DNA from 4 places in the Erwinia persicina genome. Region 3 is predicted to be linked to each of the others. Evidence: riboswitches for the same ligand, from Rfam matches in the RefSeq annotation. Region 3 holds a riboswitch; each other region holds the start of a gene.
The links. A riboswitch is a leader RNA that binds a small molecule or an ion and turns the genes downstream of it on or off. The one in region 3 is predicted to bind thiamine pyrophosphate.
Positions count from the first base shown of each region.

Region 1: another riboswitch for thiamine pyrophosphate. It lies ahead of K6L24_RS08565 (TenA family protein); the one in region 3 lies ahead of K6L24_RS21650 (FAD-dependent oxidoreductase).
Region 2: another riboswitch for thiamine pyrophosphate. It lies ahead of thiM (hydroxyethylthiazole kinase); the one in region 3 lies ahead of K6L24_RS21650 (FAD-dependent oxidoreductase).
Region 4: another riboswitch for thiamine pyrophosphate. It lies ahead of K6L24_RS08430 (TenA family protein); the one in region 3 lies ahead of K6L24_RS21650 (FAD-dependent oxidoreductase).

Region 1 is NZ_CP082141.1:1,912,240-1,919,422, reverse strand. It holds gene K6L24_RS08575 (carbohydrate porin) at 1-524, shown strand, start outside; gene K6L24_RS08570 (LLM class flavin-dependent oxidoreductase) at 571-1,596, opposite strand; TPP riboswitch at 1,696-1,800, shown strand; gene K6L24_RS08565 (TenA family protein) at 1,865-2,554, shown strand; gene K6L24_RS08560 (ABC transporter ATP-binding protein) at 2,551-3,297, shown strand; gene K6L24_RS08555 (ABC transporter permease) at 3,294-4,046, shown strand; gene K6L24_RS08550 (ABC transporter substrate-binding protein) at 4,072-5,007, shown strand; gene K6L24_RS08545 (FAD-dependent oxidoreductase) at 5,228-6,442, shown strand; gene K6L24_RS08540 (ABC transporter substrate-binding protein) at 6,560-7,183, shown strand, end outside.
Region 2 is NZ_CP082141.1:1,621,047-1,628,229, reverse strand. It holds gene K6L24_RS07350 (hypothetical protein) at 1-1,269, opposite strand, end outside; gene thiD (bifunctional hydroxymethylpyrimidine kinase/phosphomethylpyrimidine kinase) at 1,596-2,396, opposite strand; gene thiM (hydroxyethylthiazole kinase) at 2,396-3,184, opposite strand; TPP riboswitch at 3,220-3,316, opposite strand; gene K6L24_RS07335 (AraC family transcriptional regulator) at 3,408-4,340, opposite strand; gene K6L24_RS07330 (aldo/keto reductase family oxidoreductase) at 4,463-5,341, shown strand; gene K6L24_RS07325 (helix-turn-helix domain-containing protein) at 5,547-6,095, opposite strand; gene K6L24_RS07320 (AzlC family ABC transporter permease) at 6,201-6,860, shown strand; gene K6L24_RS07315 (AzlD domain-containing protein) at 6,860-7,183, shown strand; gene K6L24_RS07310 (LysR family transcriptional regulator) at 7,180-7,183, opposite strand, start outside.
Region 3 is NZ_CP082142.1:18,979-26,161, forward strand. It holds gene K6L24_RS21645 (choline transporter) at 9-2,048, opposite strand; TPP riboswitch at 2,378-2,499, shown strand; partial or broken gene K6L24_RS21650 (FAD-dependent oxidoreductase) at 2,654-3,585, shown strand; gene thiS (sulfur carrier protein ThiS) at 3,582-3,779, shown strand; gene K6L24_RS21660 (thiazole synthase) at 3,783-4,553, shown strand; gene K6L24_RS21665 (HesA/MoeB/ThiF family protein) at 4,557-5,522, shown strand; gene zigA (zinc metallochaperone GTPase ZigA) at 5,803-7,023, shown strand; gene K6L24_RS21675 (VF530 family protein) at 7,124-7,183, shown strand, end outside.
Region 4 is NZ_CP082141.1:1,885,615-1,892,797, forward strand. It holds gene K6L24_RS08405 (alpha-D-ribose 1-methylphosphonate 5-phosphate C-P-lyase PhnJ) at 1-218, shown strand, start outside; gene phnK (phosphonate C-P lyase system protein PhnK) at 215-973, shown strand; gene phnL (phosphonate C-P lyase system protein PhnL) at 1,081-1,785, shown strand; gene phnM (alpha-D-ribose 1-methylphosphonate 5-triphosphate diphosphatase) at 1,782-2,918, shown strand; gene phnN (ribose 1,5-bisphosphokinase) at 2,918-3,457, shown strand; TPP riboswitch at 3,551-3,666, shown strand; gene K6L24_RS08430 (TenA family protein) at 3,702-4,340, shown strand; gene K6L24_RS08435 (DUF4334 domain-containing protein) at 4,516-5,019, opposite strand; gene K6L24_RS08440 (oxidoreductase) at 5,366-6,193, opposite strand; gene phnC (phosphonate ABC transporter ATP-binding protein) at 6,979-7,183, shown strand, end outside.

The DNA.
Region 1 (7,183 bases), on a different replicon from region 3:
GGCGATCCGATATCTGGTCCGTCGCCGCCGCCATGGAAAGCAATATCGTGAATAACGCCTATGGCTATACCGACCGCGAAGGCCGCTGGCGCGATCAGTCGGAGCGCACCGGCTACGGGCTGACCATGACGTGGAATACGTTAAAGAACAACCCGCAGAATGGCACCGTGGTGAACGTGAATACGGCCTATATGGATGCCCGGGAGGAAACCGATTTTAGCGCCGGGATTAATGCTCTCTGGCATCGTGTCGAACTGGGCTATATCTACGCCCATAATAATATCGCGGAATTCTCAGCGTCCGGTGTCAGTGAGGAGTGTACCGCTGACTGCGCTATCTTCCAGCCGGGGCGCTACGACATTCATACCCTGCATACCTCCTGGCAGCTTCCCGATATCCTCGATATGCCCAACTTCACGGTCTATCTTGGCGGTTACGCGTCATGGCTGAATGCCGCCGATGACGATCGGGGAAATCATCAGCCACGTTATGGCGCACGCGTGCGGGCGAAATACCTCTTTTAACACTGACGTCACCGCCAGGCAGGCCTGGCGGTTCCCCAGCCCCCGGTTAGTTACGCCATCCCAGCCCTGGCGCCACATGCTTAAGGATCGCTTCAATGGTGTGCGCGCAGTAATCCACCCCCAGCTGATTCGGCACGGTGAGCAGCAGCGTGTCGGCTTCGGCAATCGCTTCATCCTGCGCCAGCTGTTCAATCAGCCGGTCCGGTTCTGCGGCGTAGCTGCGGCCAAAAATCGCCCGGGTTTTCTCATCAAGATAGCCCACCTTGTCCCCCTCTTTGCCGCTGTTGCCAAAGTAGGCACGGTCCCTGTCATTCACCAGCGCAAAGATACTGCGGCTCACCGAGACACGTGGCGTGCGCAGGTGTCCGGCGGCTTTCCAGGCATCCCGGTAGGCGCGGATCTGAGCCGCCTGCTGAATGTGGAAGGGTTCACCCGTCTCATCGTCTTTCAGCGTTGAGCTTTGCAGGTTCATGCCCAGCTTTGCCGCCCACACCGCCGTGGCATTGGAACCGGCCCCCCACCAGATACGGTCACGCAGCCCTTCAGAGAACGGCTCCACGCGCAGCATCCCAGGGGGATTGGGGAACATCGGCTGCGGGTTTGGTCTGGCAAAGCCTTCGCCGCGCAGCACATCCAGCAGCACCTCGGTGTGATGACGCGCCATATCCGATTCATTTTCCCCTTCTGCGGGCTGATAGCCGAAATAGCGCCAGCCGTCGATCACCTGCTCCGGCGAGCCACGGCTGATGCCGAGCTGCAGACGCCCCCCGGAGATCAGGTCAGCGGAACCGGCGTCTTCCGCCATATACATCGGGTTTTCATAGCGCATATCGATCACCCCGGTGCCAATCTCAATGCGCCGGGTTTTCGCCCCGACGGCGGCCAGCAGCGGGAAGGGGGAACTTAACTGACGGGCGAAGTGGTGGACGCGAAAATACGCGCCGTCTGCACCGAGCTCTTCCGCCGCCACGGCCAGGTCGATAGACTGTAACAGGGCGTCAGCGGCTGAACGGGTGCCGGACTGCGGGGACGGTGTCCAGTGACCGAATGACAGGAATCCAATACTTTTCATAGGGTTTCTCAACAGGATAAAACGAATCAATTCAGTATAAGTACGCGCTATCTCGCCACCTGGCAAGGATTGCTATCCAAAATGAATTATCGTATAACAATTCACTCCGAGGGGTGTCCTGTATGGGCTGAGATGGCGTAATAAGCCGAACCCTTTGAACCTGATCTGGGTCATGCCAGCGAAGGGACGGGTAGGCATTATTCTCGCCTGATCACACCTCCGCGCACCTGGATCGCCACTTAAATGAGGGGATTCTGTGTCGAACACCATTGAGCCTGTCGATTTCAGCCACGGCCTGTACGGACGTTTACGCCAGCAGGCGGGGAACGACTGGCAGGACTATGTGGCGCATCCGTTTATTCAGCAACTTTCACGCGGTACGCTGCCCGAAACCGCCTTTCGCCGCTATCTGACCCAGGATTACCTGTTTCTGATCCACTTTGCCCGTGCCTGGGCGCTGCTGGTCAGCAAGCTGCGCACGCTGCCGGAGATGCGTGCCGCTACCGCTTCGCTCAATGCCATTGTCAGCGAACTGCCGCTGCACGTCCGCTACTGCGAGAGCTGGGGGCTGAACGAGGCACAGATGGCTGCTGAACCGGAGGCGGCAGAAACCATGAATTACACCCGCTACGTGCTGGATATCGGTCACTCAGGGGACGCGCTGGATCTGCTGGCCGCCCTGCTCCCCTGTGTGGCAGGGTATGCCGAAATCGGCCTGGGCCTGCTGGCCTCTCCCAGGACGGTGCTGGCTGGCAGCCCTTACGCTTCCTGGATCCGCAACTATGCGGACCCGGACTACCTCACCGGGGTGCGTGCCGCCCTTGCACTGCTGGAAACGGTCGGCCAGCAGCGGGGAGCCGAAAGCCGCTTCCCTGCCCTGTCCGAGATTTTTACCACCGCTACCCGCCTGGAGTCGGCTTTCTGGCAGATGGGACTCAACGCGGTAGCGACCCCATGACCGCCCATTCCGCTTCGCCACCGCCGGGCATCGCGGTTCGCCATCTGACGCTGCGCTTCGGCCCGCGCCCGCTCTTCAGCGATCTCAGCGTGGATATTCCCGCCGGGCGTTTTGTCGCGCTGCTGGGGGCCAGCGGCTGCGGCAAAACCAGCCTGCTGAAGATCATTGCCGGGCTGCTTCCGCCCGACGCCGGTTCGGTCTGCGGCAGCGACGGCCTGCCGCTGGCCGGGCGCATCGCCTGGATGGGTCAGAAAGATCTGCTTTATCCGTGGCTGTCGATCCGCGACAACGTCACCCTCGGCGCGCGGCTGCGCCGGGAGCCCGCCGATACTGACCGGGCTGACCACCTGCTGGCGCGCGTCGGACTGCACGACTATGCCGGCCTTCGTCCCGCCGCCCTCTCCGGCGGCATGCGCCAGCGTGCGGCCATCGCCCGCACCCTGTATGAGAACCGCCCCGTTGTGCTGATGGACGAACCCTTCTCTGCGCTCGACACGCTGACGCGGGCGAAGATCCAGACGCTGGCCGCTGAGGTGCTGGCGGACCGCACCGTACTGCTGATCACCCACGACCCGATGGAAGCCTGCCGCCTGAGCCACCATCTGCTGGTGCTCTTCGGGCACCCTGCGGCCATCGACGACACTCATACCATTGGCGGTCTGCCGCCGCGCGCGCCGGATGATGCTCACCTGCTGAAAAGCCAGGGGGCGCTGTTACAACAGTTGCTGAGGGCGGCAGGATGAGGGCCAGCCTGGCAGGTCACGCTCGCGGGCTGATGATTTTTGTGGGGCTGATCCTGCTGTGGTGGCTGTTCACCCTGAGTGCCATTCCCGCGTTTTTGCTGCCCTCACCCATCGCGGTAGCCAGTGCGCTGTGGCAGGGGGGCGCCTTTCTCGCTTATCACAGCCTGATCACCGCATCGGAAGTGCTGGCCGGGCTGGTGCTGGGCGTGTTGCTGGGGTCACTGCTGGCCATCCTGATGATCGTCTCCCCCCGTCTGCAGCGCTGGCTGATGCCGGTGGTGCTGACCAGCCAGGCCATTCCGGTATTTGCACTGGCCCCGCTGCTGGTTCTGTGGTTTGGCTTTGGCATCAGCGCCAAAGTGGCGATGGCGGTGCTGGTGATTTTTTTCCCGGTCACGTCGACCCTGTTTGACGGGCTCAGGCGGGTCAATCAGGACTATCTCGACCTGGCCCGCACCATGGGGGCCTCTGGCTGGGCCCAGCTGCGCCACGTCCGCCTGATGGCGGCGTTACCGGCATTCGGTTCCGGCCTGCGGATGGCCGCCGCCGTGGCACCGATTGGCGCAATTATCGGGGAATGGGTCGGGTCCGCCGGAGGGCTGGGCTTCGTTATGCTGAACGCCAACGCGCGCATGCAGACGGACCAGTGTTTTGCCGCATTGTTTATTCTGGTGCTGATGACCGTCTTACTCTGGATGGCCGTCGACACCCTGCTCCACCGCCTGATTAACTGGGCACCTGAATCATGATGATAACCTCTGGAAGGAAGATAAAATGATCAAGAACATCTGCGCCGGACTGCTGTTAAGCGGGGTCTGCAGCAGTGCGTCAATGGCTGGCGAGAAACTGACGCTGGTGCTCGACTGGTATATTAATCCGGATCATGCGCCGATTATGGTGGCAGAGCAGATCGGGGCCTTTAAGGCCGAGGGACTGGATGTGACGATTATCCCGCCTTCCGATCCGTCGCTGCCGCCACGCATGGTGGCCGCCAGACAGGCGGACCTTGCCATCACCTATCAGCCCCAGCTGCATTTCTTCGCCGATGATGGCCTGCCGCTGGTCCGCGTGGGAACGCTGATTAATACGCCGCTGAATACCGTTATCACCCTGGATAAGCGCATTACCTCCCCGTCAGGGCTGAAAGGCAAGACCGTCGGTTATTCGGTCAGTGGTATTGAACAGGTGACGCTGAGCACCATGATGAAGCATCAGAAACTCAGTCTGAAAGAGATAAAGATGATTAACGTTAACTTCCAGCTGACCAGCGCCCTGCTGGCCGGGCAGGTGGATGCGGTGATCGGCGGTTACCGCAATATTGAAGCGGAGGAGCTGAGATTACAGGGTAAAGATCCGGTGGTGCTCAACGTCGAGGATTACGGCGTACCGGCTTATGACGAGCTGGTGATTGTCGCCAACCGCGACAGCGTGAACGAACCGAAGGTGAAGAAATTCCTCGCGGCGCTGAAAAAAGGCAACGACTATCTGCAGAAACACCCGCAGGAGAGCTGGCTGGCCTTTGCTAAAGCGCACCCGGAACTGAACACGGAGCTGAACCGCGTTGCCTGGCAGAAAACCCTGCCGCTGTTTGCCCGCGATCCGGCCTGGCTCGACGTGAAGCGCTACACCGACTACGAGCAGTTCCTGTTTAACAATAAGCTGCTGAAAAAGATCACCCCGGTTGCAGACTACGCGGTGGAACTGCACTAATCCTCCCTGCGGGCGACCGGAAAAAAGGGCTTCAGGACGCCCCGTGCAAATCATCGTCTCGGGCGTCCGTACATTAAGCTGCCCCCTGCTGCAACAGCACTATCCGCTTGCCGGGGGTGGGCTGCTGTAATGATCGGCCCGACCGCCCCGGCGATAAAAATTCGCCATAGATAATGATAACTATTATCATAAAAGCCACACCCACCTCCCCGGAGTCACTATGTCCCCCTTCCCTCCTGAACGCCTTACCACCGACTGCTGCATCGCAGGCGGCGGCCCGGCCGGACTGATGCTCGGCTACCTGCTGGCCCGCGCCGGTGTGCAGGTGGTGGTGATTGAAAAACACGACGACTTTCTGCGCGACTTCCGCGGCGACACCATCCATCCCTCCACGCTGCAAATCATGCACCACCTTGGCCTGCTCGACGAACTGCTGCAGCTACCGCACCAGCGTGCGCCGCGCCTGGAGGCAGAGATTGGCGGTGAAGAGGTGACGCTGGCGGATTTTTCCCGCCTGCCGGTCAAATGCCGCTTTATGGCGTTTATGCCGCAGTGGGATTTCCTCAACTTTCTGAAAGAAAAAGCCGCCGCCCTGCCGACGTTTTCGTTCTATCCCGCCACGGCCTTCAGCGAACTGCTGCATGACGCTGACCGCGTCGCCGGCGTGCGTGCCACCCATGCCAGCGGCAGCAGCGAGATCCGCGCAGCGCTGGTGGTGGGCTGCGACGGGCGGCACTCCAGGGTCCGACAGCAGGCCGGACTGACCGGGCAATCGTTCGGTTCGCCACGGGATGTGCTGTGGTTCCCACTCAACAAGCGTGATGATGACCCGGAATGGAACACCGGTCATAAAGGACCGAAGCAGAACTTTATCATGCTCGATCGCGGCAGCTACTGGCAGTGCGGTTACTCCATCACCAAAGGGGATTACGAACCGATAAAGGAGAACGGGATTGAGGCGTTTAAACAGCAGGTTGCTGCCGTCGCCCCGTTCCCGGTTGAACGCATGGCGGAGCTGACGGACTGGCAGCCGGTCAAACTGCTGGATATTCGTATCGACCGGCTGGATGCGTGGATGAAACCCGGGGTGCTCTGCATCGGGGATGCGGCTCACGCCATGTCGCCTATCGGCGGTGTCGGGGTGAACCTCGCCATCCAGGATGCGGTGGCCGCAGCCAATATTCTCACGCCCGCCCTGCGCAGCGGCAGCGTTCCCCTGCGTCTGCTAAAAAAAGTGCAGCAGCGGCGTCAGTTCCCTACCCGCGCCACGCAGTTTATCCAGATAAAGATGAGTGGCAAAAAGCGTAAAGAGGGGGAAAGCAGCCCGCTGCCGCGCATCATTAAACGTTTCCCGTTTCTGCCGTATGTCTTTGGCTGGATTATCGGTCTGGGCTTTCGCCGCGAGAAGCCGCGTCGTTTCAGGGCACGGTCCTGAAACAGTCTCTTGCAACAACAGCATTTATCGTTCAGAGGTTGTTTAGCTTTCGTTTAACAACCGATGAATAAAAATGATAATAATTATCATCTCTTTTCTGGCAGGAATACCGATACCATGAGCCCGTTGAAAACCTTACCCGCGCTGCTGCTCGCCGCGATGCCATGCCTGGCATTTGCCACCACCTATCCTGTGACCGTCACTGATATGGACGGGCAGAAGCTGGTGATACAGCACCCACCGCAGCGGGTGATCCTGCAGGATGGCCGCGACATTCTGAACCTGGCATTGCTAGACCGTGAAGACCCGTTTAAGCGGGTGGTTGCCTGGAATAACCTGCTGAAAAAGCAGGATACCGGCAGCTGGGAGATGCTGAAAAAACGCTGGCCCGAGGCAGACAAGATCCTCGACATGGGCTTTTCTGACCAGGGGGAAGTGAACCTTGAAACCGTCATCGCCAGAAAGCCTGACCTGATGATCGCCCAGCTGCGCGCCAAACCCGCCCTGCAACAGACCGGCGTCCTGGATCAGCTCAGTGCGCTGAAGATCCCGGTGCTGTTTGTTGATGATGAACTGCACCCGGTTAAGAATACTGCGGCCAGCGTCACTCTGCTGGGCACGGTGCTGGATCAGGAAGCGCGCGCGAAGGCCTACACGGATTATTACACGCAGAAGCTCAATGCCGTTCAGGCTGCGGTCAAAGACGTGTCGCCAAAACCGCGGGTGTTTGTTGAGCCGATT
Region 2 (7,183 bases), on a different replicon from region 3:
TTTCAGGAAAGCCCGGGTTTCAGCGATCATCGCGGGTTGAACAGATTCAACGTACTTTTCTGGAAAAGGAGGAATAACATAGTGAATGCGAATACCTTTATCTTTCGCCAGATCACGCATCTCTGCGATCAATCTTGAATTAATATTTTTACTTTCCTTGTATTTATAAAGCTTACTGTGCAAGGCCGCACGAGTTTCAGACGTGGTTTCATACAATTCACAGGCAATAGAAGATGCCTGATTAATCTGCTTTTCGAGGTTCTCACTGGTGCTGGCGAGACTGACTGCATCATCCAGTGCGTAATTAAATTCCGTCAGGCGATCGCTGGACTTCAGCACGGGTAAAAAATGAGCCAGCAGACTTTCATCAGAATGATGCAGGTATTTAGTTGAAATATCATTATCAGGGATAATATTATTTTTATGATTATAATGACTCATGATATGTACCACGCGCACGTTTTCTTTCTCACGCGTTTTATATAACTCGTAAAAAAGATCGAAATAACCACAGGCCAGCACGATTGATTTGATTTTTTTACTTTCAGAATAATGTTGAATCATGGTGTGTGCTTGTCGAAGATCCAGACTATGCATTGACAGGTTAACCGCCTTGTTCAGACAGTTTGCTGGTAAAGCATAATAGCCATAAGAGTTCCCCAACACGAGCGTAGGCGGCTTCTTTGCCAGCATCATATTATGTTTATGCTGCAGAAAAGCGATGAAGGGATCATGCTCAACAGAGAAAGGCAGTGCCTTTAATACCATCACCTGCTGAAAATCAGCCATCAACATTACCCCCTGGGTTTCAGGGAGACTCTTTACCGCATCAGCCCCATGGTCATAAATGATTACCGGATGACAGCTTTCTTGTAACGGGGACAGGAAGGCTTCGGTATCCATCTCCCCTCCGGCAGTCACGTTGATATAAAAAAGGTTGCCGACCTTTTCTTTATCAAGAATGTCAAAAAAGAAAGCAGCATGACGTTCATCACCGAAAAAGAAAATATCCATCTTCTTATTGAGTAATAGCTTTTGCCAGAAACAGAAGTTACTTTTTTCAATCGCCTGTAAAGAAGCTATTGTGAAGTCACTCTCAATCGAATGAGAAATGGCGTTAATCATATCAATCGTTTCGCTACTTTCATCCAGAAATATACTATTCTCTGATAAAAGAAGAGCCAGTTGATTAATTTTCTCACGAGGATCGATCATCAGTTGCTGTGAGATCGCTTTAAACTGGCTAAGGAACACGGATTCAGGATGCAAAGCACACCTCTGCGGTAAGAACTGATTATGCGTTTGCCAAATCTATCACAATGCTCGCGGCTGAATGGTGAATGTAAAGGGCTTTTCTCCCCCTTCCTCTGGCGATGGTATTAGTAGCCGAAGAGGAAGCAAGCCCTCGGATGAATTATCAGTTTTTTCATCGGTCACGTCTGAGCAAACCAGACCGGCCAAAGAGGCCTCGCGCAGGCCTCGTCATCACGGTCCTGATACCCGCTGTGGACTGAAAACTGCCCTGCCTTCGCCAACCGATGAAGGGGAAAGATCTGTTTTCAACAAATCTTCCCCTGGAACCCGGGTTTTACCGCTTACCACCACTGATGAAAATGATGTACCGGCCCCTGCCCGTGTCCCACTTCCAGCGAGTCCGCCTGCTCCAGTGCGCCCTGCAGCCAGTGCCGGGCCGCCTGAACGGTCGTGGGCCAGTCATCGTGGCGCGGGCGCAGCGCGGCCAGCGCCGCCGAGAGTGAACAGCCGGTGCCATGCGTGTTACGGGTGTTCACCCGTGGCGCAGTAAAGCGCTGTTCTCCCTCACGGGTGAACAGCCAGTCCGGGCTTTCCGACTCGCTGAGATGACCGCCTTTCATCAGCACAGCCTGGCAGCCGAGGGCCAGCAGCGCCCGTCCCTGCTCGCGCATCTCCTCCTCGTTGCGCGCCTGCGCACATCCCAGCAGTGCGGCGGCCTCCGGCAGGTTAGGTGTAATCAGTGAAACCTGCGGCAGCAGTCGATCCCGTAGCGTACTCACCGCCTCGGGCGACAGCAGCGGATCGCCGCTTTTGGCCAGCATCACCGTATCCAGCACCACCCAGGGAACGCGGGTCTGTTTCAGCCGCCCGGACACCACCTCAACGATGGCACTTTCTGACAGCATGCCAATTTTAATCGTATCGATGCGCACGTCCGACAAAACGGAATCCAGCTGCGCGGCAACAAACGCCGGCTCAACGCGGCAGATCGACTGCACGCCGGTGGTGTTCTGCGCCACCAGCGCGGTGATCACGCTGGTGCCATACGCACCCAGCGCGGAGAATGCTTTCAGATCAGCCTGGATCCCTGCCCCACCGCTGGGGTCGGTACCGGCAATTGTCAGCGCGTTAATCCTTTTCATCACTGCACCTCCGGGTTCAGCCGGTACAGGGCATCAAGAAAGGCCGGAATGAAACTGCCTGGCCCGTCCACCGCTGCAGCCGCACGCTCGCCGGCCAGCGACACCACGCGGCAGGCGCTGGCCACATGTGTGAGGCGGTCGCCCGGCAGTGCGGCAAAGCCGGCCACGACCGCCGACAGCGCACAGCCGGTCCCTACCACCCGCGTCATCAGCGGGTCGCCGCCGCCCACGCTCAGGGTACGGAGGCCGTCGGTAATAAAATCGGTTTCACCGGTGACGGCCACAATCGCGCCTGTCTCCTGCGCCAGCGAAACAGCCGCCTGCAGCGCCGCCGTGGAGGCGTGCCGGCTGTCGACGCCCCGGCCGCTGACGCTCTGCCTGGCCAGCGCCATGATTTCGGAAGCGTTACCCCGGACAGCGGCCGGTTTCAGTCCCAGCGTCTGCTGGCAGAAGGCCGTGCGGAAGTCCAGTGCGCCAACGGCTACCGGATCTAACGTCCAGGGACGCCCGACCTGCCTGGCGGCATTAATGGCCGCCAGCATCGCTTCGCTGCGGCTGCGGGTCAGCGTACCGACATTCACCAGCAGGGCATCGGCAACAGGGCTGAACTGTGCCGCCTCCTGCGGATCGATCACCATTGCCGGGGAAGCCCCCAGCGCCAGCAGCACGTTAGCCGTAAAGGCCTGTACCACATCATTGGTCATACAGTGGGTCAGAGGGGAATGCTGACGATACAGCCGCAGGGAATGCGCCATATCGGCATGGCTGAGGTCTTGAGGTTGGATCATTCTTCGCTCCCAACCGGCGATCAAGAAGGCGATGCCGGTCGGGCATCTGACTTCCCTACGCTGGCATTATCCAGATCAGGTTATACGGGTATTTCTCAGCCTTCACGCAGAAGGGCACCCCGAGTCAGTGATGATTTTTTACAGTCGGTGCCAGCATAAGGAAGTGGCAGAGTATTGGCAAGCCCCGGGCCGTGCTGCCCTGCCGTCGGTCATCAGGGTATCTTCAGCGCGATCGGCCCCCCGGCGGGGAATGACGCCGCACATAGTCACGCGGCGAACAGCCCATCGTGCGTTTAAAGGCGGTACTGAAGGCACTTTCGGACTCATAGCCCAGCGAGGGCGCAAGCGCAGAAATGGGCAGGTCGGTGTTCAGCAGTTTGTCTCCGGCCAGCAGCATGCGCCAGCGGGTCAGATAATCCATCGTTGACGACCCGACCTTAGTTTTAAACTTCAGCGCAAAGGCCGAGCGGGACATACCGGCACGCTGTGCCAGCGATGGTAACGTCCAGCGATAAGCCGGATCGGCGTGCATGGCCTGCAGCGCCGCACCCAGCTGGTGATCGGCCAGGGCATACAGCCAGCCCACGGCGTCCCCTTTACCACCCGACTCCATATGCTGCCGCAGCGCCTGTATCAGTATCATATGCGCCAGATGTTCAGCGATCAGGGCATGTCCCGGACGCTGTTCATCCAGCTCGGCCATCATCTGCGCAACCAGCCAGCGCAGGGTCGCCTGGTCATTTTCCGCCCGCAGATGGATCACCGCAGGCAGCATGGTCAGCAGAATCGTGGCGTGGGGGTCGTCCAGGAAGAAGCGGCTGCCGGTCATCAGGCAGTCTCCCCCGCCGTTGTGACGGATCACCCCGCCGGCGCGCGGGCCGGCAAACACCACCGCCCAGTCTGTCGCCGGGTGTGACAGGTCGCTGGCCATAACAAAGGGACGTCCGGTAGGAAGCAGGAAGCAGTCCCCCGCCGACAATCGTACCGGGTCAGTCTCCCCTTCGACGGACAGCCAGCAGCCGCCCGACACCATTGAATAACATTTGATGCCCGCGTTAGGTGGAAAACGCACCGCCCAGTCACCGCCCACGTCGAGGACGCCGGAAACATACTGCTGTGGCTTGAGTAACGCGAGAATATCAGAAAGAGGATCCATGATTAATTTTGGACGATTAAAAAGATAATACGGACTTTATAGCATGGATAGGACGTGATGCGCGGGCTTAAGATAAAACCTCGCTGTTCCGTGTTATCCCACCTCTCCTTCAGGAAATAACTATGCACAACATCCGTACATCCGGCCTCTTCTCTCTGGGTTCGCGTCAGGTAAAACGACTGGGCTATGGCGCAATGCAGCTGGCAGGCCCCGGCGTTTTTGGCCCGCCCAACGATCCTGACCGCGCGCTGGCGGTTCTCAGGGCGGCAGTGGCGGCCGGCGTCAATCATATTGATACCAGTGATTTTTACGGCCCGCATATCACCAACAAACTGATCAACGAGGCACTCGCGCCCTATCCTGACGACCTCACGCTGGTGACCAAAATTGGGGCGCTGAGAGATAAAAAAGGCGGCTGGATCCCGGCCATGTCCCCCGGGGAGCTGGTCAATGCCGTCCATGACAACCTGCGAAACCTGGGGCTGGCACAGCTGGATGTGGTGAACCTCAGGATCATGTTTAATACCGCCCAGCCACAGGAAGGTTCCATTGAAGCACCGCTGACGGCGCTGGCCGCCCTGCAGCAGCAGGGGCTGATTAAGCATATTGGTCTGAGCAACGTCACCCCGGCGCAGATTGCCGAAGGACGCGCAATCTGCGAAATCGTCTGCGTTCAGAATCATTACAACCTGGCACACCGCACCGATGATGCGCTGATTGATGCGCTGGCCCGGGAAGGGATTGCCTATGTGCCGTTCTTCCCGCTTAACGGGTTTAATCCGCTTCAGTCTGCTACGCTGACCCGCGTTGCCGAACAGCTCAACGCCACCCCCATGCAGATCGCCCTGGCCTGGCTTCTTCACCGTTCACCTAACATCCTGCTGATCCCGGGCACATCATCCGTTGCCCACCTGCAGGAAAACCTGGCAGCGGCGTCACTCCACCTGCCGGATGACGCCCTGAATGCACTGAACGGCATTACCGGAAGCAATACATTATAAAGCCTCACCCTCTTTCGGGGCGGCCTGATCAGGAACAGGACAGACAATGAGGGCAGGCAAAGGAGGCAGGACTCACGCTCAGTAGCGAGTGAACAGCGGACGTAGCGCTGTCATTCGTTATTTCCCCTCAACACGCAGAAGGCGGGAGGGACGCGCTGTTTCAGGACATGGAAATAATAAGTATTACCGCTGCATAAAAAGGCCACTATCCCTGCTCGGCCACCAGCAGCGCCAGCGTGTCGGGCTCCAGCGCCCTGAAGATATGCTCGCGATCGGCCGGATAGCAGATGTAATCTCCCGGAGCCAGTTCTTCAGCTTCCTCCTTCAGCCCCACCAGCGCCCGTCCCTGCGTGACAATAATATGCTCCACCGAACCTGGCGGATGCGGCTGTGAAAGGCGGTCAGCGCCGGGCTGGGCCATCAGCAGGTAGATATCACGCCGCGCACCCGGCGGGCAGCTGGCCAGCAGGATCGCCTGATAGTTCGCTTCCCCGGCGACGACTTTCGGTCCTTCACCGCGCCGGATCACCTGGGTTTTAGGCAGCTCAGGCTCCAGCAGTCTGGCAAAAGGGATATTCAGCGCCACGCACAGCGCCCAGAGCGTTTCAATGCTGGGATTACCGTTCCCCGCCTCTAACTGGGACAGCGTTGATTTTGCAATACCTGCCCGTCTGGCGACTTCCGCCAGGGACAGCCCGGTCAGCGTACGCTCCCGGATCAAACTTTCTGCAATTACTGCAATGGGCTGGGTCATTTTTTGCCTTATCGTTCGCTAAATCGAACGTTACGTTCGGGTTGATCTCTTTCTGCACTGCGTTCATTATAATGGAAACTTCGTTCGTTATGGTAAAAGTTTATGATGACCCGTCATTTTTCTTCACTCAGCCCGGACACACGTAAAGGCATCTATCTGATCTGCCTGGCGGTCGGGGTGGTGGGTATTTCGTATGGCTCGCTGGCCACCGCCTATGGTTTCCCGCTCTGGGTTCCGCTGTTCTCCAGCCTGTTTGTGCTGGCCGGCGCCTCGGAGTTTATGTTTATTGCTATTGTCGCGGGAGGCGGTAATCCCCTGGCGGCAGCCGTCGCCGGCCTGCTGGTCAATGCGCGCCACTTTCCCTTTGGCATTGCCGTGCGCGACCTCGTGGGTTCGCGCCTCTCTGCCGTTCTGGGTTGCCATATCATGAACGATGAAAGCGTGGTGTTTGGGCTGTCGCAGACCACACACGCGCAGCGTAAAGCCGCCTTCTGGCTATGTGGCCTGGGCGTGGCACTGGTCTGGCCGCTGGGGACAGTGCTGGGCAGCGTGGTTGGCAGGCTGCTGCCTGATACGCAGATGATTGGTCTGGATGCCGTCTTTCCGGCGATCTTACTGGCGCTGGTCATTCCTGCGCTGAAATCACGCACGACGCTGCTGCGCGCCTCCAGCGGGGCGGCAATCTCTCTGCTGGCAGTACCCTTTACCCCGACCGGGCTGCCTGTACTGCTCTCTATGATCGGCCTGCTGGCGAGGAAAAAATAATGGCAGATAACACTCTGTTAATTGGCGGTATCGCCGTTCTGGCGCTGGGCACATGGCTGATGCGCTTTGCGGGCGCTCAACTGGGCAACAGGATGGCGCTGTCGGAGGATGCCCGCAGGCTGCTGTCTGACGCGGCCACAACCCTGCTGTTTGCGGTTGCGCTGGCCAGTACCTTCTACGAAGGCACCCATTTTTCCGGGATCGCACGCGTCACCGGCGTCGCGGTGGCCGTCATACTGGCCTGGCGTAAAATGCCGCTGATTGTGGTGATCCTTGCGGCGGCAGCGGTGACGGCCCTGCTGCGTTTTATCGGTATCCCCTAG
Region 3 (7,183 bases):
TTAAGGGTTTATGCTTCGGGGAAGGGCATCGAATTACCCGGTGCTTCCCGGTGAATATGCAGGAAGGTCAGGTGACGCTCATACTGGTCGAGAATGTCATTGATGATCTGCTCTTTGGTGTAGTCCATCAAATCGTTCCCCTGCGTACCCTCCAGCAGGAAGGTTTCCAGACGGAAGTAATCCGATTTGCCACTGCGCGCCCGGTAGGTGAAGGCCGGTACCGAGTAACGCTGAGGCCATATCTGATAGAGGAAGCTCTGCTCATCCGCCATATCAACCAGCAGTTCCAGATGGTTCAGACGCTCATCCTCCACCGCCGGCAGCTCATTCACCTGCACTTTGGCACCACGACGTTCCAGCTCAAGCCCGACTTCTTCCATTGCCGGACGACAGACGTTATCCAACATTTTGCGGGTGTGGGTCGTTCCCGGATAGTTCATCACGCGTGAAATGCGCTGTTTCCAGTTCAGGCGATCGTCACGCGATACCGCTACCGGTGGCGTGTTCACCGTGGCACTGGCCCGACGATGATCTTCCACCCGCAGCGATTTATACAGACCGGCCATCACAAAGAAGATCACAAAGCTGAACGGCAGTCCCATGATCACCGTGGTCTTCTGCAGCGCCGTCACGCCGTTAACCATCAGCATTCCCAGCGTCAGGACGCCAATGGTGACTGACCAGAAGATACGCAGCCAGTTTGGCGCATCATTGTTGATGTCCGCCAGACGCGAGGTAAAGTTGCCCAGCACCAGGGAACCAGAGTCTGCGGAAGTGACATAGAACAGCAGGCCGGTGATGGTGGCCACTGAGGCGCTGAAAGTAAAGCCAGGATACTGTGCCAGCAGACTGTAGAAGCCGCGCTCCGGGTGCGCCATGGTTTCTTCAGCGAAGGCCATATTGCCGTGAATAATCTCGTATAGGGCGCTGTTACCAAAGATCGACAGCCACAGCAGGGTAAAGATAAATGGAATGGTCAGCGTCCCTACCACAAACTGGCGGATAGTACGGCCGCGGGAAATACGCGCCAGGAACAGGCCAACAAACGGTGACCAGGCGACCCACCAGGCCCAGAAGAACAGCGTCCAGTTGTTCATCCATTCAGTTGGACGATCGAAAGCAAAACTGTTCAGCGTCATGCCCATAAAGCGGTTGATGTAATCCCCGACGTTGAGCACCAGCGCGTTCAGCAGGAAGCTGGTATCACCGACGAACAGCACAAACAGGATCAGACCAAAGGCCAGCAGCACGTTGAGCTCTGACAGGAAGCGAATGCCCTTATTCACGCCAGAGGTGACCGAGATAGTGGCCATGATGACCGACAGCACGATCAGCCCGGCCTGCGCCGTCAGCCCTTCCGGTACATCAAACAGCACCTTCAGGCCATAGTTCAGCTGCACAACGCCGATGCCCAATGTGGTGGCAATACCAAAAATCGTCCCGAGTACGGCGGCGATGTCCACGGTATGACCGATTGGCCCGTTGATACGTTTACCGAAAATAGGGTACAGGGCCGAACGAATGGTCAGAGGCAGGCCGTAGCGGTAGCTGAAGTAACCCAGGGCGATGCCCATCAGGGCATACATGGACCAGCCGGTCAGACCGTAGTGGAACAGCGTCCAGACCATCGCCTGACGCGCGGCTTCCATCGTCTGTCCCTGGCCCTCTGGCGGCATCATATACTGTGTGACCGGCTCGGCGACCGAGAAAAACATCAGATCGATACCGATACCGGCAGCAAACAGCATGGCTGCCCAGCTCATCAGGCTGAACTCGGGCTTGGACTGCTCAGGGCCGAGCTTAATGGAACCAAAGCGGGAACAGGCCATAAAGATAACGAACACGATATACAGCGTGGCGGCCAGCAGGTAATACCAGCCGAAGGTGTTGGATACCCAGTCGAGGGTACGATTGATCCAGCGATCGGAAAAATCAGTGAACAGAATAGTCGTCATGGAGAACAGCAGAATCAGTACTGCTGAGGTGTAGAAAACCACGGGGTTGATACGATCTTTTTGAGGCTTTCCTGGTATTTCAGTCGTCGGCATAATGTCTCCGCAAAAAATGATCAGGGAAAGAACCTGAAGTCCGCTCTGCGAAGCGCGCATTAGCGCATACTGGGTAAAATCCGCCGTATATCCGCTAATTACACTGGGAGAACCATCAGGATGAATATTAGTGTAATTTATTGATTAATCGTTATAACTCTTGACTCAAATCGCCTCCGGAAAGTAAATTTTGTGTAAACAGAAGCACGAATGATAGTTTTTATTGATTGAGCATTCAATTAAAAAAAATTTCAGCGTCTCAAAATGCCGTCTTTTTCCCCATTAAAACCGCATATCGCTTGACGATTCCCACCCGGTAAAATACAACTGGTTCCTGTCAGGGGAGTCTCGCCAGAGAGACTGAGAGGCTAATGAGCGATTTATCGCGGCGTAGCGACCCTTAGAACCTGACCCAGTTGATACTGGCGTAGGAAGACGCGTACCCTGATGACGGGCCAGCCGGCCACCCAGCGTACCCGCGCGCAGGCCTGTGTTTATTCCGCCTCCGCCTTTTTCCTTATCCTTATCACGGGTCTCATCAAGTTTTGAGAGGCTAACGTGACGCTATTGGTAACACCCCTTCTCCCTGTCAGGATCCTTACCTCATGAGCCGCTGGTCTGTGATCGGTGACGGCGTGGCCGGGCTGTGCATCGCCACGATGCTGGCAGAGCACGGCCAGGCCGTGGAGGTGATCACTTCACCGCAGCATGATGCGGCATCCCACTGGGCAGGCGGAATGCTGGCCCCCTGGTGCGAAGGCGAAAGCGCCCCGGCGGAGGTTGTTGAGCTGGGCCAGCGGTCTGCCCCGTGGTGGGCTGCGCGTGTCAAAGGCGTGGAGCATCAGGGCACCCTGGTGGTCGCTCCCCCGCGCGACGCGCCTGAACTCACCCGTTTTTCGCGCATGACGCACGCCCATCAGTGGGTGGAACCGGTCACGCTGGAACCCGCCCTGGAAGGGCGCTTTGCCCGCGGGCTGTTCTTTGCCGGCGAGGCCCATCTCGACCCGCGCAGCGCGCTGCAGCAACTGCGGGCCAGCCTGCTTCAACACGGCGTTGACTTCCATCAGGACAAGCCCGGCGGCACGGTTATTGACTGCCGGGGATCCACGCTGCCCACGAACAACCGGGACTGCGCGCCGTTCGCGGTGAAATGCTGATCCTGCACAGCGATGAGGTGCACTTCTCCCGGCCCGTCCGCTTGCTCCATCCCCGCTTTCCCTGTTACCTCGTTCCGCGCACGGGGGGGCGCTTTATGCTGGGGGCGACCATGGTGGAAAGCCATGATGACAGCCCCATTAGCGCCCGCGCCATGATGGAGTTGTTAAGTGCCGCTTACGCCATCCACCCGGCACTGGCCGAAGCCAGAGTGCTGGAAAGCGGCACCGGGCTGCGACCGGCTTACGCTGATAATGTCCCTGCCATTCATCGCCATAACGGCGTCTGGTCCGTTAACGGCATGTACCGGCACGGCTTTCTTCTCGCGCCAGTGATGGCGGAAAACCTGATGCAGCAACTGATACAGGAAAACCTGATATGAAAATTCAGCTTAACGGCCAGCCGGTCGATACTGCCGCCCGCACCCTGGCGGAATTGCTGCGCGAACAACAGATTGACGCAGGCTGTGTCGCCAGCGCGTTAAATGGACAGTTCGTGCCCCGCACCCGCTATGAAACGCAGCCGATCACACCAGGCTGTGAACTCGAAGTCCTGTCACCCATGCAGGGAGGATAAACGATGTTTTACGGTTTTGTACCCCAGTCACGTTTTCTGCTCGGTACCGCCGGGTACCCCTCTCCGGCGATCCTGCAGCAGGCGCTTGCGGCCTCCGGCAGTGAAATTATCACCGTCAGTCTGCGCCGTGAAGGCAGCCACGGTACCGCCTTTCGTGAGCTGCTGACCGGGCTGAATAAGCGGGTTCTGCCGAACACGGCGGGCTGTCACAGCGTGAAGGAGGCCGTCACCACGGCCCATATGGCGCGTGAGCTGTTTGATACGCGGTGGATCAAGCTGGAGGTGATCGGTCATGCCGATACGCTGCAACCCGACCCGTTCGCCCTGGTGGAGGCAGCGCGTATCCTTTGCGCTGACGGATTTCAGGTGTTTCCCTACACCACAGAAGACCTGATTCTGGGTGAAAAACTGATCGAAGCAGGCTGTGAACTGCTGATGCCGTGGGGCGCGCCAATCGGGTCCGGCCAGGGGCTGCGTAACAGAGAAGGGCTGCGCTCAATGCGCGCCTGGTTTAAAGATATTCCGCTGATTATCGACGCCGGGATTGGTGCGCCCAGTCAGGCGGCTGAGGCTATGGAGATGGGTTTCGACGGTATTTTGCTGAATACCGCTGTTGCCAAAGCGCAGGATCCGGTTCGAATGGCAGGGGCCTTTGCTGCTGCCATACAGGCCGGACGGGATGCCCGGCAGGCCGGTCTGGTCGAACGTCGCGATATGGCCAGCGCCTCGACGCCGATTTTTGGTATGGCGCAGTTTCACTCACGGGAGCCGTAGCCGATGAGTCGCTATCAACGACAGTCAATGTTACCGGAAATCGGCGATGCGGGGCAGCAGGCCCTGCACCATGCGCGGGTACTGGTAGTGGGCGCGGGCGGACTGGGTGCCACGCTGCTGCCGCTGCTGGCCGGGGCCGGTGTCGGTTACCTGCGGATTTATGACGGCGATCGGGTGGAGGAACACAATCTTCATCGCCAGACGCTCTTCGGGATGGGGGACATTGGCAATCTGAAAGCAGTCTGCGCGCAGCAGGCCCTTTACAGGCGTAACCCCGAGTGTGTCGTGGATGCACGGCCACTGGCGCTGAGTGCAAGCCGGGTCGCCGAGGCGCTGGAGGGCATTGATCTGGCTATTGATGCCGCCGATAACTTCGCCGTCACTTATCTGCTCTCCGACACCTGCCTGCCGCGTCGCATTCCGCTGGTCAGCGCCTCTGTGCTGGGACGGCAGGGCTACGTGGGGGGCTTCTGCGGCGGAGCACCCGGCTACCGTGCACTTTTCCCGCAGTTGCCAGGCAGCGCAGCGAACTGCAATACCGCCGGGGTCATGGGGCCGGCGGTGGCGACGCTGGGCGCGCTTCAGGCTCAGATGGCACTCAGTATCCTGCTCGGATTTTCACCCTCACCGCTTGGCTGCCTGATTAACTGTGATTTCAGTTCGTGGCACTTCCGGCAGTTTCGCTTTGACGGCGCAGATGAGCCAGACAGACCCGGCGTCCCCTTTATTGACAGGCCGTTGCTGACCAGCCGCGATTATATTGTAGAACTGCGCAGCGAAGAGGAAGCCCCTCGCAGTATCAGCGATCGCGCTGTGCGCATTCTGCCAGAGCAGATCGACCGCTGGCAACCACCAGCCGACCGCCGGATTGTGCTGGTATGTGCCACCGGTATTCGTGCGGCAAAAGCAGCGATGGCGTTGGAACAGCGGGGCTTCACACAGCTGGCGATTATTGCTGCAAATCGTTAGGAAAAAAGGGCGATTAACTGTAGTTTTCATACAAAAAATCGCCACCCGACCTGAGTGGGGACCACTGGAAAAAGGTGCTGGATTGAATGCGAACAACGCCAGCGCGCCGGAGGTGAGTGAGCACAGCATGACCCTTATACCGCGTCACGCCTGATATTGCGGCCCGGATAAAAGTAAGGGATGACAACAAATATTGTTATGTTATAACATAACAATATTGATTTTCAGGTAGCCTGCTGAGGGCCTGAAACGCGTTGTCAACGTCTGAGAGGATACCTGTATGTCAGAAAACACCAAGATAGCCATAAACGACAGCCGCCTGCCCGTTACGGTGCTGTCGGGTTTCCTGGGAGCCGGTAAAACCACGCTGCTCAATCACATACTGAACAACCGCGAAGGCCGCCGGGTGGCGGTGATCGTTAATGACATGTCAGAAGTGAACATAGACGCGTCACTGGTCCGTGACGGTGGGGCTGCACTGTCGCGTACCGACGAAAAACTGGTCGAAATGAGCAACGGCTGCATCTGCTGTACGCTGCGGGAGGATCTGCTGTTGGAGGTCAATCGTCTGGCACGTGAAGGCCGCTTCGACCAGCTGGTGATCGAATCAACCGGGATTTCCGAGCCGTTGCCGGTGGCGGAAACCTTTACCTTCGAGGACGATAGCGGAGAAAGCCTGTCAGCCGTGGCGCGGCTGGACACCATGGTCACGGTCGTTGACGGCTATAATTTCCTGCGGGATTACACCTCCCGCGACAGTATCCGCTCGCGCGGCGAGTCACTGGGAGAGAAGGATGAACGTTCAGTGGTCGATCTGCTTATCGAACAGATCGAGTTCTGCGATGTGCTGGTACTGAACAAAACCGATTTAATTGGCTATGAAGACCGTGCGCGACTGATCGCCATCCTCCATGGCCTGAACCCCCGCGCACGTATTGAAACCACCCGCTTTGGCCAGGTCCCGCTGAACAACGTGCTGAATACGGGCCTGTTTGACTTTGCTGAAGCGGCCCAGGCGCCTGGCTGGATGCAGGAGTTGCGCGGCAGCCACGTAGCGGAAACCGAAGAGTATGGTATCAGCCACTTTGTCTGGCGGGCACGCCGCCCGTTTCATCCTGAACGTTTCTGGGCGTTATTCTCCGGATCGCTGCCCGGAGTGGTGCGCTCAAAAGGTTATTTCTGGCTGGCTTCCAGGCCAGGCTACGCAGGCAACTGGTCACAGGCCGGGGGCGTGGCACGTCAGGAGCTGGCGGGAGCCTGGTGGGCCAGCGTACCGCGTGAACGCTGGCCACAGGATGACGAATCTCTGCTGGAAATCATGCGGAACTGGCAGGATGGCATCGGAGATGCACGTCAGGAGCTGGTATTTATAGGCATGGAGATGGATGAAAACACGCTGCGCCAGCGCCTCAACCACGCGCTGCTCACCGACAGTGAAATGGCAGAAGGTCTGCAACGGTGGGCCAGTTTTAATGATCCGGTGCCGGGCTGGTTTGACTGATCGGATCAGGACAGGGAGGACGGCATACCGGGTTTATTTGCATCTGTCCTCTCTGCTCAGTATCGTGTGCGCAATTTCCCAAGACTCGCCGGACTTAACCATGACTACTCACGCTGCGAAAGATCCTCTGCATGGCCTGACCCTCGAAGCACTGTTAATC
Region 4 (7,183 bases), on a different replicon from region 3:
GCGAAAAGCGGATTTACGCGCTGCCGCCTTATACCAAAGTGGAAAGTCTCGACTTTGACGACCATCCCTTCACGGTACAGCAGTGGGATCACCCCTGTGCGCTGTGCGGGTCACGCGACAGCTATCTGGATGAAGTGGTGCTCGATGACGCCGGTTCCCGCCTGTTTGTCTGTTCCGACACCGACTACTGCCATCAGCAACAAGAGACACTATCATGAAGCGCGAGTCCCCCCTGCTGGCGGTCAGTCAGTTAACCCATCTTTATGCCCCGGGCAAAGGGTTCAGCGATGTCTCTTTCGAGCTGTATCCCGGCGAGGTGCTGGGCATTGTCGGCGAGTCCGGCTCCGGTAAAACCACGCTGCTGAAGTCGATCTCTGCCCGCCTGGCCCCGCAGCACGGCGAGATTATCTATCAGGGGCAGGCCCTTTATGCCCTTAGCGAAAGCGACCGCCGCCGCCTGCTGCGCACCGAGTGGGGCGTGGTGCATCAGTATCCCATGGACGGCCTGCGGGCGCAGGTGTCTGCCGGGGGCAACATCGGTGAGCGACTGATGGCGGTCGGCCAGCGGCATTACGGGCAGATCCGCGAAACCGCCGGCCAGTGGCTACAGGACGTGGAGATCCCGCTGGCGCGCATTGACGACCTGCCGGGCACCTTCTCCGGCGGTATGCAGCAGCGGCTGCAAATTGCCCGCAATCTGGTGACTCACCCCACACTGGTGTTTATGGATGAGCCCACCGGCGGGCTGGACGTGTCGGTACAGGCACGCCTGCTGGACCTGCTGCGCAGCCTGGTGCGCGACCTGAATCTGGCGGTGGTGATTGTCACCCACGATCTCGGCGTCGCCCGCCTGCTGGCCCACCGGCTGCTGGTAATGAAAGAGGGCAGGGTGGTCGAGAGCGGACTCACCGACCGGGTGCTGGACGACCCGCACCATCCGTACACCCAGCTGCTGGTGTCATCGATTGTCTGAATCCGGTGTTGCTGGCCGACCGGAAAAGCGGGTCGGCCACGACGGAGACGAGGTGACCTTTTTGTGGTCGTCCCGTTGGGGGATTAACCTTTTTGCAGGGAATGAAAATGAATCTGAAACTGCGCGTCGAAAATCTGTCAAAAACTTTTGTGATGCACAATCAGCACGGCGCAGAGCTGCCGGTTCTGCGTAACGCCTCGCTGCAGGTGTCGGCGGGAGAGTGTGTGGTGCTGCACGGTCATTCGGGCAGCGGTAAGTCCACGCTGCTGCGGTCGCTGTATGCCAACTATCTGCCGGACAGCGGGCATATCTGGGTGGCGCATCAGCAGGAGTGGGTCGATCTGGTGACTGCCCCGGCGCGGCAGATCCTCGCTATCCGCCGCGAGACGATCGGCTGGGTCAGCCAGTTCCTGCGGGTGATCCCACGGATTTCCACCCTTGAGGTGGTGATGCAGCCGCTGCTGGAGCGCGGCGTGGCCCGTGATGAGAGCGAGGCGCGGGCAAAATCCCTGCTTTCGCGTCTTAACGTGCCGCCGCGACTGTGGGCGCTGGCACCCTCAACCTTCTCCGGCGGTGAGCAGCAGCGCGTTAATATCGCGCGGGGGTTTATTGCCGACTCACCGATCCTGCTGCTGGATGAGCCAACGGCTTCGCTGGATGCCATTAACAGTGCCGCCGTGGTGGCGCTGATTGAAGAGGCCCGCCAGCGCGGTGCGGCCATTGTGGGCATTTTTCATGATAATGCGGTGCGTGAGCGCATCGCTGACCGTCTGCATGTGATGCAGCCCGCTGCACTGGAGCACGCCGAATGATCATCAATAACGTCAGACTGATTCTGGAAAATGAAGTAGTGGCGGGGTCACTGGCCTGTGAAAACGGCGTGATCCGGGCGTTCTCCGATACGCAGAGCCAACTGCCGGCGGCCATCGACGGCGAAGGCGGCTGGCTGATGCCGGGCATGGTGGAGCTGCATACCGATAATCTGGATAAATTTTTCACCCCGCGGCCGAAGGTGGACTGGCCTGCGCACTCTGCCATGAGCAGCCATGATGCGCTGATTGTCGCCAGCGGTATCACCACGGTGCTGGATGCCATCAGCGTCGGCGACGTGCGCGACGGCGGTCACCGCATGGAGAATCTGAACAAGATGATCGATGCGATCCGCCACAGCCAGAAGCACGGCCTGAACCGCGCAGAACATCGCCTGCACCTGCGCTGTGAGCTGCCGAATGATTCCACGCTGCCGCTGTTTGAACAGCTGATGTGCAATCCGGTGCTGTCGCTGGTGTCGCTGATGGATCACTCTCCGGGCCAGCGTCAGTACGTGTCGCTGGCGGCATGGCGCACCTATTTTGGCGGCAAGTATCAGCTCAGCGATCTCCAGCTTGATGCCTATGAGGCCGATCAGCTGCGGCTGGCCGCCCGCTGGTCAGCCCCGAACCGCGAGGCCATATCCGCCTGGTGCCGTCAGTATCATATTCCACTGGCCAGCCATGATGATGCGACGTATGAGCACGTCGTGGAGTCGAAAGGGGTCGGTAGTGTGATCGCGGAGTTCCCGACCACCGAAGAAGCCGCACGCGCTTCGCGCGAGCTGGGCCTGCAGGTACTGATGGGTGCGCCAAATATTGTGCGTGGCGGCTCGCACTCTGGCAACGTGGCGGCCAGCGCGCTGGCGCAGATCGATCTGCTGGATATCCTCTCCTCTGACTACTATCCGGCCAGCCTGCTGGATGCGGCATTCCGTCTGGCCCGTGATGAAAACAACAGCATGACGCTCCCTCAGGCCGTGGCGCTGGTCACGCGTAATCCTGCCCGCGCCATCGGCCTTGACGATCGCGGCACGATCGGTGAGGGCAAACGTGCCGATCTGGTGCTGGTGCGTCAGCACCGTGAACAGGTGTACGTTTCCCGCGTCTGGGCGCAGGGCAGGCCGGTGTTCTGATGGGGCGGCTGATCTGGCTGATGGGGCCTTCGGGCTCCGGTAAAGACAGCCTGCTGCTGGCCCTGCGCGAGTGCGCACCGGAGCGGGTCATTGTCGCGCATCGCTATATTACCCGCAGTGCCAGCGCCGGGGGGGAGAATCACGTCGCCCTCAGCGAGCAGGAGTTCCGGCGGCGGCGTGCGCATGGCCTGTTTGCTCTCGACTGGCAGGCGCATCAGTACTCCTATGCGCTCGGCATTGAAATCGACCGCTGGCTGGCGGCCGGGCTGGACGTCGTGGTCAACGGTTCACGCCTGCATCTTCAGGCTGCGCGGCAGCGCTACGGTGAACAGCTGCTGGCAGTCTGTTTGCAGGTATCGCCTGAGGTGCTGGCCAGCCGCCTGCGCCAGCGCGGGCGCGAGGATGAGGCCGCCATTGAACAGCGGCTGAAACGTGCAGCGGAACCGGTGGCAGCAGGGTGTATCACGCTGAATAATGACGGGCCGCTGGGCGAGACATTACAGGGTTTTTCGGCATTATTAGCCGAGCACATTGCGTAGGGGCGACGTTTTCGGTCGACCCGCGATCCGGCGCTGGCTCTCACTTTAAGCGTCATCAGCAATATTGACGGCCCCATAATTTCCTGACTTAATTGAGTCTCCAGGGGGAGCCAGGCACAGCTGGCTGAGAAATCGTTAATGCTACAGCACGATGACCCTTAATACCTGATCCGGATCATACCGGCGGAGGGATGGGGCAGCTTACCTGACTTTTGCCGGTAGTCTCTGCTAAAAGGACTACCCAATGACCAGCCGATTTACCGATACCCTCCGTACCCTGAGTCAGTCACAATGGTCACAGGCCGTCACGCATCGTTTTGTCCGGGAGCTGTATGACGGCAGCATTAACCACCAGGTGATGATCAACTACCTGGTGCAGGATTATCGTTTTCTCGACAGTTTTTTGACCTTAGTCGGATCTGCTATTGCCTGCGCCGACACGCCTGCCGCGCGCCTGTGTTTTGGCCGCTGCGCCGGTATGGTGTCATCCGAAGAGAATACCTATTTTCTTCGCGCATTTGCGGCATTGGGCGTCAGTGAGCAGCAGCGCAATGTGCAGTCTGACACGGCACCGACGGTAGGATTCAAAGCGATTATGCTTGAAGCTGCCGCCACCCGTTCCTATGCTGCCATCCTGACGGTTCTGAATGTAGCCGAGTGGTTGTATCTTGACTGGGCGTCACAGGCACCAGAAATGCTGCCTGCCAGTTTCGTTCATGCTGAGTGGATTACCCTGCACAATAACCCTGATTTTTGCGAATTTGTCGCCTTTTTACGCCACGAACTGGATCGCGTCGGGCCTGAACAACGGTCGTTGTGCGAGGATTTTTTCCAGCGTGCAGTCAGGCTGGAACTGGCATTTTTTGATGCAGTGTATCAATAAGATTAAATCTGCTGAAAAGAGAATGTGGCAGGACAGGAGGGAACGATTCTGCTGTTATGGCAGGAAAAATCAGAAAAAACGGGGGTGCTCTTTCCCCCATTCACTACGGTAAGCCACAGACTGAGAAATTATTATGTATCGCTCAGTGCTGTATCAACGGACAGGTTGAATCGTTTTAAGCGTCAATAAATGGGGCGGGCATTTTGTCAATTCTTTCTAAATAGAAGAAATAATAATGGCCATCCTGAACAATGTCTGGTGCTCCTTCGAAGGATTTACCATCCATGATCCCCAATAATGTGTCATCATCCACTTTACGGAAGTGGTCAAAGATTGGTACGCCATCGTAGACCATCGTTGCTGAGATTTTCCCACGAAAGTCAATTTGCCAGAGAGAAGCCTCTCCCTTCATCATTTTATTAGAGTACAGATTGCCTTTGTCATCATAGCAGACCAGGGGCATGGCATCTGAAGCACTACGGAACCATTTCCCGAACCATTTTACTTCATCAAGGGAGCGGGTGGCCCAGTGACCGGTATCAAAGTCTCCTCCGGCCCATATTGATTGAATTTCATCAACACTGACGGGGGGTAATGAGTCAAAAAAATCCAACAATACCTGATCTGAGCTGAATACTCTTTGTGCTTTAAAAGCGTCAAATTTTACTTTTGCGTTCATAATTTAATCCTGTTTGTATTGTAGAGATAGCAACAGATATACCGATGAAAGAACGTAATATGTAATATATATTGTCACATGATATAACAATTAGTGAATTATTAATGTCGGTACAAGCCTATGCCAGGTTTGAGTGCTTATCAGGTGCAGGCGAAAAATAAGTACCCTGTTGGGGACAGTTTTAAGTGCCTTGCATAATCTGCATTAATAAATAAAACTAACAATTCAATATAGTCACTGATCTCCGGAGTAATCACTGCCAGTGATATTCCGAGTGGTCATCGTTAAGTTACCCGCAGTGATAAAAATAATATTATATAAGTGGTTGTGAAACAAAACGCATCATTTAAAAAGCAAGTGAATCAGAAAGTGTCCGCCACAAATCAAGTTCATGCTTTTTTTCCACCAGGACACGATCATATATCTCGGTTGCATCAGCACCCGCGGTGAAACGCAATGGTGGTTGCTGTTCATTAGCTAGTCTGAGTAAAGCTTGCGCCAGCTTCTTAGGGTCGTTAGCCTGTTTGCCGTCAACGGCTCTGGTTGCCCGACGGGTTTCACCAGACGTTGCATCATACGCAGCAATAATATTATCTGTGTAAACGACAGAGTTCTCAGTCAAAAACTCGGTTCGGAAATAACCCGGTTCAACAATGGTTACATGAATCCCCAGTGGCGCAACCTCTTTCGCCAGGCTTTCGGATATGCCCTCAACGGCAAATTTAGTGCCACAATAGCTTGAAACTCCGGCATCACCATAAAAACCTGCCAGTGATGAAAGGTTAAAAATATGGCCACTTTTTCGGGCACGCATCACGGGCAAAACGGCGCGGGTTACGTTTAACAGGCCAAATACATTAGTATCAAACTGACGACGAACTTCCGCATTTGTCGTCTCTTCCAGCGCACCCAGAACGGCAAACCCGGCATTATTAACCACGATATCAATCTGCTTAAAATGGCTGATTGCCGCCTGTACAGTAGCCTGTGCCTGTTGCTCATCAGTTACGTCAAGGCTGAGTGCCAGTAAATGTTCTGATGAACCAAGAGCTCGGGTTACGCTTTCTTTCTGGCGACCAGTGGCAACGACTTTGTCACCCGCAGCCAGGGCGGCTTTGGCAATATCGGCGCCAATTCCGCGTGTTGCTCCGGTGATAAACCAAACTTTGCTCATAGACAGCACCTTTTAACTATTCATGGAATACAGACATAGGGAAATCGTGCAGACAATATATCTATGTCTCTCTGCAATATCGCATGAAAAGCATAAGGTTATATACTGCTGACGATTCGGCTTCAGTCTATTATAATAGGCTTTAAACAGCGTCAGATAGCCTGATTCTGTTTAATTATTGCCTGATAATCCGGGATCTGAATGCCGGATGATTCATGCGTAACGAAAAGTGGAATAAAAGGAGGGTGAAAAAGATGCAGGTCTTTTTTATTGGCCCTTGTAGTCGCAAGGTCAGGCTGTATCAGAACAATGATGAGCTTCTTCCCAGTGGAAACATACGGGAGGTCAAAAACACATTCACTGACATACTGATAAGTTCAAAATCTGAATTAAACCTTTATCGGTAGAACTCGCGCTGCCGCATTCGCTCTGAGTATCCACTACCTGTTCCTCCTGATTTAATGTGGCTTTCGGGGCGCGTGTTTAGTTTGTAGTGACAGTTGCGGAAATAGTGTTACTAAAAGCTTATTTTAACCGGTTTAAGTCGTTCCCATTTTGTTGAGAGTATGGTGATATTTATCTGGAATGCCAGTAGTGAAACTCTTTACTTTCCTTTATTAATGATTAAACCTGACTTCTGCTTTCGCGTGCAGGACGCAACACATCATAGTGAAAGTGATAAGAAGCCTGTCATTTTTCCATCACCCCCCTGTCATTAAAGTTTCACCGTCAGCATAGTTAATAGGGCCACAGCGAATCACGCGCAACCTGACGACGGTAGACATATGGCACAGGCATTATTGAAGATTGCTTCCGAGCAGCAGACGGTGCCGCAGGCTGCTCTGCGCCCGAAAGTGCTGGCGGTAAAGGGATTAGGCAAATCTTACGGCACGCAGAGTCGCGTCCTGCAGGATATTAATTTTGACCTGCATGGCGGGGAACTGGTGGCCGTCATTGGCCGCAGCGGCGCAGGCAAATCGACCCTTTTGC